2 regions of the Luteimonas sp. MC1828 genome follow, and region 2 is predicted to be linked to the other one. Evidence: predicted binding sites of a transcription regulator. Region 2 holds the regulator's gene; the other holds the start of a gene.
The links. Region 2 encodes sigma-54, which starts transcription at its own class of promoters, with help from an activator protein. Its sites were predicted from a motif close to TGGCACGNGCNTTGC; they were not measured.
Positions count from the first base shown of each region.

Region 1: a site for sigma-54 is predicted at 4,357-4,371, ahead of glnA (type I glutamate--ammonia ligase). Genes of this name have one in related genera too.

Region 1 covers NZ_JAEMNY010000001.1:2,005,746-2,012,324, forward strand. The annotation lists gene JHB91_RS09240 (YceI family protein) at 1-133, opposite strand, end outside; gene JHB91_RS09245 (pirin family protein) at 459-1,166, shown strand; gene JHB91_RS09250 (YceI family protein) at 1,220-1,783, shown strand; gene JHB91_RS09255 (N-acetylmuramoyl-L-alanine amidase) at 1,767-2,531, opposite strand; gene glnA (type I glutamate--ammonia ligase) at 2,891-4,300, opposite strand; gene JHB91_RS09265 (undecaprenyl-diphosphate phosphatase) at 4,550-5,344, shown strand; gene JHB91_RS09270 (META and DUF4377 domain-containing protein) at 5,424-6,239, shown strand; gene JHB91_RS09275 (YbhB/YbcL family Raf kinase inhibitor-like protein) at 6,262-6,579, opposite strand, start outside.
Region 2 covers NZ_JAEMNY010000001.1:1,517,728-1,524,306, forward strand. The annotation lists gene JHB91_RS06950 (KpsF/GutQ family sugar-phosphate isomerase) at 1-320, shown strand, start outside; gene JHB91_RS06955 (HAD-IIIA family hydrolase) at 331-879, shown strand; gene lptC (LPS export ABC transporter periplasmic protein LptC) at 876-1,436, shown strand; gene lptA (lipopolysaccharide transport periplasmic protein LptA) at 1,417-1,938, shown strand; gene lptB (LPS export ABC transporter ATP-binding protein) at 1,938-2,657, shown strand; gene JHB91_RS06975 (RNA polymerase factor sigma-54) at 2,693-4,138, shown strand; gene raiA (ribosome-associated translation inhibitor RaiA) at 4,246-4,572, shown strand; gene JHB91_RS06985 (PTS sugar transporter subunit IIA) at 4,600-5,070, shown strand; gene hprK (HPr(Ser) kinase/phosphatase) at 5,067-6,023, shown strand; gene rapZ (RNase adapter RapZ) at 6,020-6,579, shown strand, end outside.

The sequences.
Region 1 (6,579 bases), 490 kb from region 2:
CGAAGTGGCTCCACTGCGCGATCACGTCGGTATGCGCCGGGTCCATCTTGTAGCTGAGCGGCGCGGCGAAAACGCTGGCGGTGGCGAGCGACAGCGCGCCGGCGAGGAGGATGCGATTGAAGGTGCTGGTCATGTCTGTGTCTCCGGGGAATCTGGTTGGATGATGATCGAGTGCGATGACGGAAATGGGAACGCCGTGCTCTCCACGTCCGCTGCTGCAGCCGGCGGAGTCTATCGTTCTGACAAGCCCTGTATACAACCATGAAAGGCATTAATCATCACAAATACAGAACAATAGACATTGAGGCAGCCAGCAAGCAGGCAAGCTCGGAATTCGGCCGATTGTTCTATTTTTCTATGCATAAGTTTGTTTAATCGATATTTATCCTGATTTTGAAAGCAATCAGACTTCCTCCCAGCGCGGCGAACCGACCGACGCCCGACATTGGAGGCAACCCATGATCACCCTTCGCCCGGCCAAGGCCCGTGGCCACGCCAATCACGGCTGGCTCGATTCCTGGCACAGCTTCTCTTTTGCAGGCTACTCCGATCCCGAGCACGTCCACTGGGGCCCCCTGCGTGTCATCAACGAGGACCGCATCCAGGCCGGCCAGGGCTTCGGCACGCATTCGCACCAGGACATGGAGATCATCAGCTACGTCCTCGATGGCGCGCTGGCGCACAAGGACTCCATGGGCAACGACGGCACCATCGTGCCCGGCGAAGTGCAGCGGATGAGCGCCGGCACCGGCGTCGCCCACTCGGAGTACAACCACGAGCGCGAGCGGACCACGCACTTCCTGCAGATCTGGATCATTCCGTCGAAGCGCGGCATCGCGCCCGGCTACGAGCAGAAGGCGTTCCCCGATGCCGACAAGCGCGGCCGCCTGCGCCTGGTCGCCAGTCCGGACGGGCGCGACGGTTCAGTGACCCTGCATCAGGATGCGACCATGTCCGCAGGCCTGTTCGATGGCGACGAGTCGGCGATGCAGGAGATCGCCCCGGGACGGCTGGCGTACGTGCACGTCGTGCGCGGCGCGGTGACGGTCAATGGCCATGCGCTCGAGGCCGGCGATGCGCTGCTGTACGCCGACGAGCCGCGGGTCGAGATCGCGCACGGCACCGGCGCCGAGGTCCTCGTGTTCGACCTGCCGCGCATCCAATGACATCGCCGCGGCGCAACCCGCGCCGCGGCCCGCACTTTCTTCCGGAGATCGACATGCGTTCCAGCCACCTGCTCCTCCCGCTCGCGCTTGCCGCGACCCTCGCCATCGCCGCGCCCGCGTCCGCCGCCGACTACGTCCAGGCCGCCGGCTCGGCGCTGACGTTCGCCAGCGAATACGACGGCGAAACCTTCACCGGGCAGTTTCCGGGCTTCACCACCACGCTCAGCTTCGACCCCGCCGCGCCTGCTGCCGCGAAGCTCGACGTGCTGATCCCGCTGGCGGGAGCGGTCACCGGCAACGCCGACCGCGACTCCACGCTCGCCAGCAAGGACTTCTTCGACATCGCCAGCTTCGCGCAGGCCCGCTACACCGCGGCAGGCTTCCGCAGCCTCGGCGGCAACCGCTACGCCGCCGATGGCACGCTCAGCCTGCACGGCGTCAGCAAGCCGGTGACGCTCACCTTTACCTGGACACCGGGTGCGCAGCCGCTGCTGGCGGGCAATGCGGTGGTCAAGCGCCTGGCGTTCGGCGTGGGCGGCGGCGACTGGGCCGACACCGCCACCATCCCGGACGAGGTCGCGATCTCGACCCGCGTCCGCTTCACTGCAGCGAAGTAGGCTTCAGCAGGCCGGCACCGTCCGGCCGGGTCAGTGCGTGCAGGATGCGGTGGTCCTCGGCATCCAGCACGTTGCCGGCATCGCCGCGGAAGCGCATGCGGAACGCGCGGATGGTCGCCTCCGGCGCGTCCAGCGGATAGCCGAGCAGGCGCAGCGCCTGCAGGGCGTCGAAGCCTTCGGGCGCCGGCGGCGCATCGTCGGCCGGCCAGATGCCGAAGCCGGCTTCGGCCAGCCGCCGCCACGGGAAGCGCGTACCGGGATCGATCTTGCGCGACGGCGCCAGGTCGGAATGGCCGATCACCTGGCTGCGCGCGATGCGCAGCCGGGTGGTGAGGTCGTCGAGCAGGCGCAGCAGTGCATCGACCTGCGCGCCGCTGAAGTCCTCGACGCCGTCGTTGTCGATCTCGATGCCGATCGAGGCCGAGTTGAGGTCGGTGATGGTGCCCCAGCTGCCGCCGCCGGCGTGCCAGGCGCGCTGGCTGTCGGCGACCAGCTGGTAGATCGCGCCATCGTCGCCCACCAGGTAATGCGAACTCACCGGGCCACCGCTGTTGTGCGTGCGCAGCGTGTGCAGGCTCTGCTCGACCGACTGCTGCTCGGTGTAGTGCAGCACGATGATCACCGGGCGGCGCGCATCGTGGTTGGGCGACGGCACCCAGGTGGCAAGCGGATTGCGTGGTGCCTGGTGGGCGCAGCCGGCGAGCAGTGCGAGGCAAAGGACTGCCGCAAGAGGTTTGATGTTCTTCATGGGGCAATCGAACCCGTGATCGCGATGCAATGCAACCGTGCGGGGCCCCTGTGGTGGCCGGGAGGCCTTCGCGGCTCATTTCCCCCGGATCCGCCTGCGGCGGATGCCTCCTCCTTGACTTCCCCGCGAAGGCCTCCCGGCAACTTCGGGGCGCCGCGCAGCCCGCGGATACCGAAAAGCATTCGCCAGATCGGGGGCTGTAGCCTTTGCTCCTCCCACCCCCGCGCGCTGCGGCGGACCGGGTGCCAAGGCCCTTGAGGGCGAAGTCAAGGAGGAGGCGATGGCCGCGAGGCCATCGCCGGGGGACATGAGCCCTCAAGGGCCTTGGTACCCGGCACCCGCACCCGACACCCCCAACGTCAGATCGCGTAGTACATCTGGTACTCGAGCGGATGGGTCGCGGCGCGGAACGCGGTCACTTCCTTCATCTTCAGCGCGATGTAGGCGTCGATGAAATCGTCGCTCATCACCCCGCCGGCCTTGAGGAACTCGCGGTCGGCGTCGAGCGCTTCCAGCGCCTGGTCGAGCGAATGGCAGACGGTCGGGATGCCCTTGGCTTCTTCCGGCGGCAGGTCGTAGAGGTCCTTGTCGCTCGGGCCGCCCGGGTCGATCTGGTTCTTGATCCCGTCGAGGCCGGCCATCATCAGCGCGGTGAAGATCAGGTAGCCGGAATTCATCGGATCGGGGAAGCGGAACTCGATGCGGCGCGCCTTCGGGTTGGACACGAACGGGATGCGGCAGCTCGCCGAACGGTTGGACGCCGAGTAGGCCAGCATCACCGGCGCCTCGAAGCCCGGCACCAGGCGCTTGTAGCTGTTGGTGCTGGAGTTGGCGAACGCGTTGATGGCGCGCGCGTGCTTGAACACGCCGCCGATGTACCACAGCGCGGTCTGGCTCAGGCCGCCGTAGCCGTCGCCGGAGAACAGGTTCACACCGCCCTTGGCCAGCGACTGGTGCACGTGCATGCCGCTGCCGTTGTCGCCCACCAGCGGCTTGGGCATGAAGGTGGCGGTCTTGCCGTTGCGGTGCGCCACGTTCTTGACGATGTACTTCATGGTCAGCAGTTCGTCGGCCTTCTGCACCAGCGAGCTGAACTTGGTGCCGATCTCGCACTGGCCGGCGTTGGCGACTTCATGGTGGTGCACTTCCACTTCGATGCCGACGGCTTCGAGCGTCTTGCACATCTCGGCACGGATGTCGTGCAGCGAGTCGAGCGGCGCCACCGGGAAATAGCCGCCCTTCACGCCCGGACGGTAGCCGGTGTTGCCGCCTTCGTACTCGCGGCCCGAGTTCCACGCGGCCTCTTCCGAATCGACATGGAAGAAGGTGTGGCCCATGTCGTTGGCGTAGCGCACCGAGTCGAAGATGAAGAACTCGGGCTCGGGGCCGAAGAACGCCTGTTCGGCGATGCCACTGGACTTGAGGTAGGCCTCGGCGCGGCGCGCGATGCCGCGGGGGTCGCGGTTGTAGGCCTGCATGGTGGTCGGGTCGAGCACGTCGCAGGTGATCACCAGCGTCGGATCGGCGGTGAACGGATCGAGGAACGCGCTGTTGCCGTCGGGCAGCAGCACCATGTCGGACTGGTGGATGCCGCGCCAGCCACCAATGCTGGAACCGTCGAACATCTTGCCGTCCTCGAACAGCGCCGGCTCGACGATCGAGGTCGGGAAAGTCACGTGGTGCTGGACGCCACGCATGTCGGTGAAACGCAGGTCGACGAATTCGACCTTGTGGTCCTTGATCAGCTTTTCGACGTGTTCGAGGGACATGGCGGGCTCCTGGGGCATTGGGATGGGTCGCGGGCGACCCTGACCCGTTGATCGACGCAAGCCGCGTGCCAACCCGCAAGTAATTGAATTTTCTGGGATTCCAGCCAGGGCTGGTGACACATTGCACCAAGACAGATCGATAAACACGGCTTCGTGCACCTGATTGGTGCGTAACGCTTCCGCTATGCTGCCGCCGCGCCGCGCATTGTGTCCGCGCGCCATGCCACCCATTCACGGAACTCCGCTCCGATGACCGATCCGCTGGCCGCCCTGCTGCTGGGCATCCTTGAAGGCCTCACCGAATTCCTGCCGATTTCCAGCACCGGGCACCTGCTGATTGCCCAGTACTGGCTGGGCGCGCGTTCGGACTTCTTCAACATCGTCATCCAGGCGGGCGCGATCCTCGCGATCACGCTGGTGTTCCGCGAGCGCATCTGGGCCCTGGCCACCGGCCTGGGCGAGACCCGCCACCGCGACTACGCACTGAAGCTCGCCACCGCGTTCCTGGTGACCGCGATCGTCGGCCTGCCGGTGCGCCTGCTGGGCTGGGAGCTGCCCGAGACCGTGACCCCGATCGCCTGGGCGCTGGTGATCGGCGGCGTGTGGATGCTGGTTGCGGAACGCATGGCCGAACGCCGGCCGGAGAGTGTCCACGTGACCTGGACAGTGGCCATCCTGGTGGGCCTGGCGCAGGTGGTCGCGGGCGTGTTCCCCGGCACCTCGCGCTCGGCGGCGGCGATCTTCATCGCCATGCTGTTCGGGCTCAACCGGCGCCCGGCGGCGGCCGAGTTCGTGTTCCTGGTCGGCATCCCGACCATGTTCGCGGCCAGCGCCTACACGTTCCTGGAACTCGTCCAGGACGGCGCGGTCGGCGGCGAGAACTGGGCCGACGTCGGCATCGCCTTCGCGGCCGCCACGGTGACCGGATTCCTGGTGGTGAAGTGGCTGCTCGGCTATATCGAGCACCACCGGTTCACCGGCTTCGCGGCGTACCGCATCCTGCTGGGCGCGGCCCTGCTGCTGTGGCTGCCCAGCGGGGACTGACGGCCACGCCGCGACCCCGCCGCGACCCCACACCGCGCGCCTGCGCGTTGAACACTGACCCACGTCCATGGAGCACGCCATGAAGCCACTGCTGGTCCTTGTCCTGCCGCTGGCGCTCGCCGCCTGCACCCGCGCGCCCCAGGATGCGCCCCCGCCCGCCGCGCCCGTAACCGTCGGCAACGCCGCGACGCCCGCGCCCGGCCAGGCCGACGCACTCGCGGCCTATCACTGGCACCTCGACGCCGCGACCAGCGCCGATGGCGACCGCATCGCGGCGCTGTTCGCCAATCCCGACAAGCCGCTGCAGCTCGACTTCGCCGACGGCCGGATCGCGATCGGCAATACCTGCAACCGCATGGGCGGCGAGGCCACGTTCGATGGCGCGCGCCTCACGGTCGGGCAGCTGGTCAGCACGCAGATGGCCTGTGCCGACGCCGCCCTGATGGCGATGGAGCGCGAGGCGGGCACGCGCCTGGCGGGCGGTCACGCGGTGACCCTGGTCGCCGGTGATCCGCCGCGCCTGGAGCTGGTCAACGCCGTCGGCGACACGCTGGTCTTCATCGGCGCCGCCACGGCACGGACCCGTTTCGGCGTGGCGCCGGAGCGCGTGTTCCTCGAGGTCGCCGCCGAGCGGGTCGACTGCCACCACCCGGTAATGCCGGACTATCGCTGCCTGCAGGTCCGCGAGCTGCAGTACGACGCCGCCGGCCTGCGCACGGGCGCAGGCGACTGGGGCCCGCTGTTCCAGGAGATCGAGGGCTACGACCACCAGCCGGGCACCCGCAACGTGCTGCGCCTGGACCGCTACCCGCGCAAGGACGTGCCCGCGGATGCGTCGGCGGTCGCCTACGTGCTGGACATGGTGGTGGAGTCGGAGCAGGCGTCGGCCGACTGATGCCGCCACGCGCGCCGCGGCATCAGGCCGCGGCGTGCAGGCTGTAGCTGCCCCAGGTGGCGGCTTCGGCCAGCACGTGGCCCTGCATGGCACGCAGCGCATCGCCGGCGGTGAAGCGCTCGTCAACGCCGAGACGCGCCACGTCGAGCGCGAACACGCGGAAGAAATAGCGGTGCTCGCGCAGGTCGTTGGCCGGCGGGTACGGGCCGTCGTAGCCGAAGTAGTCACCGGCCATGTCGGCGTTGCCCGCTAACCAGCCGGTGTAGTCGTTGAGCCCCTGGCGCGCACCCGCCGGACCGGCCGGCGCGCGCTTGCCGCGGGCATCCACGCCGTCGCTGCA
Region 2 (6,579 bases):
TCGGCGACGTGCTGGTGGAGATGAGCCGCAAGCGCCTCGGCATGAGCGCGGTGGTCGACGACGACGGCCGCCTGCTGGGCCTGTACACCGACGGCGACCTGCGCCGCACGCTCGCCGCTCCCGGCATCGACGTGCACGGCACGCGCATCGCCGAAGTCATGACGCGTTCGCCGGTGACCATCGATGCCGACGCGCTCGCGGTCGAAGCGGCGCGATTGATGGAGACCCACAAGATCAGCGGACTCATGGTGGTCGACCGCGAAGGCCGGGTGGTTGGCGCCTTGAATATTCACGACCTGTTGCGCGCGCGCGTGGTCTGATCCGGCACCCATGCCTCCCGCGTCCCCCGCCACTGTTTCCACCGAAGTGCTCGCACGCGCCGCACGTGTGCGCCTGGCGTGCTTCGACGTGGACGGCACCCTGACCGATGGCCGCCTGTACATCGGCGACGACGGCCGCGAGACCAAGGCATTCCACGTGCACGATGGCATGGGCCTGTCGCTGCTGCGCCGCGCCGGCATCGCGGTCGCGTTCGTCACCGCGCGCGACAGCCGCGCCGCGGAACACCGCGCGCGCGACCTCGGCGTCGACGTCCACGTGGGCGTGAAGGACAAGCGCGCCTGCATCGAATCGATGCGCGAGCGGCTGGGCCTGGCTGCGGACCAGGTGGCGTTCATGGGCGACGACCTGACCGACCTCGAGGTGCTGGCCGCGGTCGGCTTCGCGGCGGCGCCGGGCAACGCCCATCCGTCCATCCTCGGCCATGTCCACTGGCAGGCCATGCGGCGCGGCGGCGAAGGTGCGGCGCGCGAGTTCTGCGACCTGGTGCTTTCCGCGATCGGTGCCGGCGGTGGCGCTGCCGGCGACATGCCGCAATGACCTGGCGCACGCCCGTCACCCTGGTGCTGCTGGTGGCCGCGCTGCTGAGTGGCTGGTCCGCCTGGCGCCAGCGCGCCGGCGACGCACCCACGTCCGTCGCCAGCCACCGTCCCGACTATGTGCTGCAGGATTTCGAACTGGTCTCGCTCGACAACGCCGGCAAGGAGGCCTTCACGCTGCGCGCGCCCTCGCTCAAGCGCGACCCGCGCGACGAGACCATGGCGCTCGAGTCGCCGGTATTCCTGCTGCCCGAACGCGACGGCCTGTACTGGGACCTGCGCGCGCGCACCGGCTGGATCAGCGCCGACAGCGAGGAAATGCGCCTGCGCGGCGACGTGGTGGCGGTCACCGACCCGGCCGGCGCGCGCGACATGCGCCTGGAAACCGAAGAACTCGATGTCTTCCCGGGCACGCGCCGGGCCCGCTCCAACGTTGCCGTGACCGTCAGCCAGCCCGGCACTACAATGCGCGGCACCGGTATGGAAGCCGACCTGGCCGGGAAGCGCTTCCAGCTCACCTCCAAGGTAAAGACCCGCTATGTCCCCACGCGCCGCTAGCCTCCTGACGGTCCTCGCCTTCGCGTGCGCGGGCTCCGCGTGGGCGAAATCCACCGACCGCAACCAGCCGATGGACATCGATTCCAGCAGCATGGACTGCTCGGTCGAAGATACCGGCGGCCCCTGCGTGTTCACCGGCAACGTGCGCATCGTCCAGGGCACGCTCGACATCCGCGCCAGCAAGGCCGACGTGCGCCGCGGCGGCGACGACATCCAGAAGGTCATCCTCACCGGTGGGCCGGTGCGGCTCAAGCAGCAACTCGACAGCGGTGGCGCGATCGACGCCAGCGCCCAGAACGTCGACTACGACCTGCGCACCGAGACCGTGGTCTTCACCGGCAACGTCGAACTCGTGCAGCCCGGGCGCGGCACGATGAGCGGCGCGCGCATCACCTACAACATGCGCACCGGCCATGTGCAGGGCGCGGGCAGCGCGACCGGCGGCCAGATCCGCACGCGCATCCTGCCCAAGGCTGCGCAACCCGCGCCGGGCGGCGGCTGATGCTGGTCGCCGAGGGCCTGCGCAAGCGCTACGGCCAGCGCGAGGTCGTGCGCGAGTTCGGCCTGACCCTCGACGCCGGCGAAGTCGTCGGCCTGCTCGGGCCGAACGGCGCCGGCAAGACCACCTGCTTCTACATGATCGTCGGCCTGGTGCCGGCCGACGCCGGACGCATCGTCCTCGACGGCCGCGACATCACCGGTGAGCCGATGCACCGGCGCGCGCGCCTCGGCGTCGGCTACCTGCCGCAGGAACCGTCGGTGTTCCGCAAGTTGAGCGTCGCCGACAACATCATGCTGGTGCTCGAGCTGCGCGACGACCTCGACCGCCAGGGCCGCGAGGCCGAGCTGGCGAAGCTGATGGACGAACTGCAGGTGGGCCACGTTGCCGGCCAGACCGGCGCCAGCCTGTCGGGCGGCGAGCGCCGCCGCGTCGAGATCGCGCGGGCGCTGGCCGCCAAGCCCCGGCTGATGCTGCTCGACGAACCGTTCGCCGGCGTCGATCCGATCTCGGTCGGCGAGATCCAGCGCATCGTGCGCCACCTCAAGAACCGCGGCATCGGCGTGCTCATCACCGACCACAACGTCCGCGAGACCTTGGGCATTTGCGACCGCGCGTATATCCTCAGTGATGGTGGCGTGCTCGCGCAGGGGGCTCCGGACGCGCTGCTGGCAAATCCCGACGTGCGCCGGGTCTACCTGGGGGATGCGTTCCGCCTGTAGCCGTCGCGCGTCGCCCGCCATGAACCGGGGACGCCGTGAAGCCTCGCCTGCAGACATCGTTGGGACAACAGCTGGTGCTCACGCCCCAGCTCCGCCAGGCGTTGCACCTGCTGCAGTTGGCGACGCCCGAGCTCGAAGCCGAGATCAACGCGGCTGTCGAAAGCAATCCGCTGCTCGACTGGGAAGAGCCCGCCGCGACCGGCGATGGCGATAGCGATGGCGGCGAGCAGCACCACGACTCCCCTGGCAACGACACCGAAGCCGCGCGCGATGACGACCGCGGCGACGACTCCTGGCAGGACGATGGCGACGGCGCGTGGTCCGGGAGCGGCGGCAGCGGCGGCAACGATGACGGCGATGGCGACGGCGACGCGTCCGAGCGCATCGCCCAGTCGGAAACGCTGCGCGACCACCTGTCCTGGCAACTCAACCTGAGCCACCTGTCGCCGCGCGAAGTCGCGGTCGGCGAAGCGATCGTCGATGCCATCGACGATGACGGCTACCTGCGCGAGCCGCTGGCCGCGATCGCGCAGGGCCTGGCACCCGAGATCGAGTGCAGCGAAGCCGAGGTCGCCTGCGTGCTGGGCAAGGTCCAGCGCCTGGATCCCACCGGCGTGGGCGCGCGCGACCTCGGCGAATGCCTGCTGCTGCAGCTGGCCGTCCTGCCCGCCGACACGCCAGGCCTGGACGGCGCGCGCCGCGTCGTGTCCACGCTGATCGACCGCCTCCCGCGGCTCGGCGTGTCCGGGCTGGCAGATGCATTGGGGTGCGACGCGGCGGACGCCGAAACCGTCCTGCACCTCATCCGCAGCCTCGACCCGCGCCCGGGCGCCCAGGTGGGCGGCATGCCCCAGGACACCTACGTGGTACCCGACTGCAGCATCGTCCGCCGCAACGGCATGTGGCGCGTGGTGCTGGCCGGTGGCAGCCACTCGCGGCTCACCATCCACCGCGGTTACGAGCAGATGCTGCAGCACGCCGCCGGCGCCGATGCCGGCTACCTGCGCGGCCGCCTGCAGGAGGCGCGCTGGCTGCTGAAGAACATCGAGGCGCGCGGCGAAACCCTGCTCAAGGTGGTGCGCTGCCTGGTGCGCGAGCAGTCCGGCTTCCTCGAGTTCGGCGCACAGGCGCTGCGTCCGCTCACCCTGCGCGAAGTGGCGGCGCAGATCGGCATGCACGAGTCGACGGTCTCGCGCGCGGTATCGCGCAAATACGTGCACACGCCGCGCGGCACCTTGCCGCTGCGGGCGTTCTTCGCATCCGGCATCGACACCGGCTCCGGCGGAGAAGCGTCCAGCACCGCCATCCAGGACATGATCCGCCGGCTGGTGGAAGCCGAGGACCCGCGCAAACCGCTGTCCGACGCGCGCCTGGCGGCAAGCCTGAAGGCCAGCGGCGTGCCTGTGGCCCGGCGCACCGTGGCCAAGTACCGCGAGGCGCTCCACATCGCCTCTTCGCACGAGCGCGTGCGTATCGCCTGAACCGCGATGCAACCTTTCCGGCCCTCCGGCCGTGGGTTAACCTGTCCATGACCATCGCGCCGTCGACTTGCGCGATGCTGGGTTCCCACCGAACGAGGAGGTTGCCGATGCGTATCGAGACCCATGGCCAGCAGATGGATGTCACACCTGCCCTGCGCGACTACGTCGAGACCAAGCTCGGGAGGCTGTCGAGACTCTACGATCCGCCGCTGGAGATGCGCACCCAGCTCAGCATCGACAAGCCCGACCACCTCGCCGAGGTCACCGTCTCGGTGTCCGGCAAGATGCTCCACGCCGACGCCCGCGCGGTCGACATGTACGCGGCGATCGATCTCCTGGCCGACAAGCTCGACCGCATGCTCGTCAAGGAGAAGAAAAAGCTCATCGACCAGCACCGCCGTGGCGGCAACCCGCTGCGCGAAGAAGCCGGCTGACGCCGAGACAGGAAGGACCCGGGGGGCATGCCTTACACCGACCTGCTGGCCGCGGAGCGCATCGTGCTGCTGGCCGCGCCCGGCAGCCGCGACCAGGTGCTCGACGCCGCCGCGCGCCTGCTCTGCGACGCCGACCCCGGGTCCCGCGCGGCGCTGGCCGCAGGCCTGCGTGAACGCGAGGCGGTCGGCAGCACCGCGATCGGCCACGGGGTGGCCATCCCGCACTGCCGCAGCGGTGCCCACGCCGCCAGCGCGGCGTTCCTGAAACTGTCGCCCGCCGTGGACTTCGGCGCGCTGGATGGCGCACCGGTCGACCTGGTGTTCGCCATGGGCGTACCGGTCGGCAGCGCGCAGCAGCACCTGGACACCTTGTCCGAACTCGCCGCGCGCTTTGCCGACGCCGAATTCCGCGACGCGCTGCGCGCCGCGCCCGACCTGCCCGCCCTGCGCAGCGTATTGCTGCGCGACGCCGCAGCGCCCGGGAGTGGAAGCGCATGAATGCCGCAATCACCGCGCGGGAGCTGTTCGAGCAGCTGCGCGAACGCCTCGGCCTGCGCTGGCTGGCAGGCCAGGGGGGCGCGGCCCGACAGCTGGAGACGGTCGACACCGTCGCGCGGCGCCCGTCGCTCGCCGGCTATCTCAACATCATCTACCCCAACAAGGTGCAGATCCTGGGCTCGGAGGAGCTCGCCTGGCTCGACGGCCTTGACTCGCGGGCGCGCTGGGAGACGCTCGAGCGGATCCTGCAGTACCGACCGCTGGCGCTGGTGGTGAGCAAGGACCAGTCCTGCCCCGAAGACCTCCGCAAGATGGCCGAGGAATCGGGTACGCCGCTGTGGTCCTCGCCGCGTCGCGGCCACGAACTGCTCAACATGCTGCAGTACCACCTCGCCGGCGCCCTCGCGCCGCAGGTGACGCTGCATGGCGTATTCATGGAGATCTATTCGGTCGGCGTGCTGATCACCGGCGAGTCCGGCACCGGCAAAAGCGAGCTGGCGCTCGAGCTGGTCACCCGCGGGCACCGCCTGGTCGCCGACGACGCTCCGCAGTTCGCCCAGATCGCGCCCGATGTGCTCGACGGCACCTGCCCCGAGCTCCTGCAGGACCTGCTCGAGCTGCGTGGCCTGGGGGTGCTCAACATCCGCGAGATGTTCGGCGACACCGCGGTCAAGCGGAACAAGTACCTGCGCCTGGTCGTGCACCTGGCGCGCCCGGACGCCGCCGCCGAGGCGCAGGACGCCAGTGGCATGGTGCGCCTCACCGGCGACCTCGGTTTCCGCCGCGTGCTCGACCTGGACGTACCGATGATCACCCTGCCGGTAATGCCCGGCCGCAACCTCGCGGTGCTGACCGAAGCGGCGACCCGCACGCACATGCTGCGTGCCAAGGGCGCCGACCCGGCGGTGGCATTCCTTGCACGCCATTCCAGGTTCCTCGAGGGTTCGTCATGAACGATGCCGGCCACTCGCTGCTGATCGTCAGCGGCATGTCGGGCAGCGGCAAGACGGTCGCGCTGAACACGTTCGAAGACATCGACTTCTACTGCGTCGACAACCTCCCGGCCGAACTGCTGCCGGATTTCGTGCGCAGCGCCACCCATCCTGAACGCGCATCGCAGAAGCTTGCGGTGGGCATCGACGTGCGCAGCCGCGGCGACCTCGCCAATCTCCCCGAGTGGCTGTCGGCGGTCGGGGCGATGGGCCTCGACCCGCGCCTGGTGTTCTTCGATACCCGAAACGAGGTGTTGCTCAAGCGCTACTCCGACACCCGCCGCCGCCATCCGTTGACCCGCTTGGGGCTGGCGCTGAACGACGCCATCTCGCTCGAGCGCCAGGTCCTGAAGCCGCTGCGCACGCAGGCCGACGTGATCATCGACACCAGCGAACTCAACGTGCACCAGCTGCGCCGGCGCGTGCTGACCGAGCTCGGGCTGGCCATGGATTCGTCGCTGTCGCTGCTGTTCGAATCCTTCGCCTACCGCCACGGCGTTCCGCCGGACGCGGACTT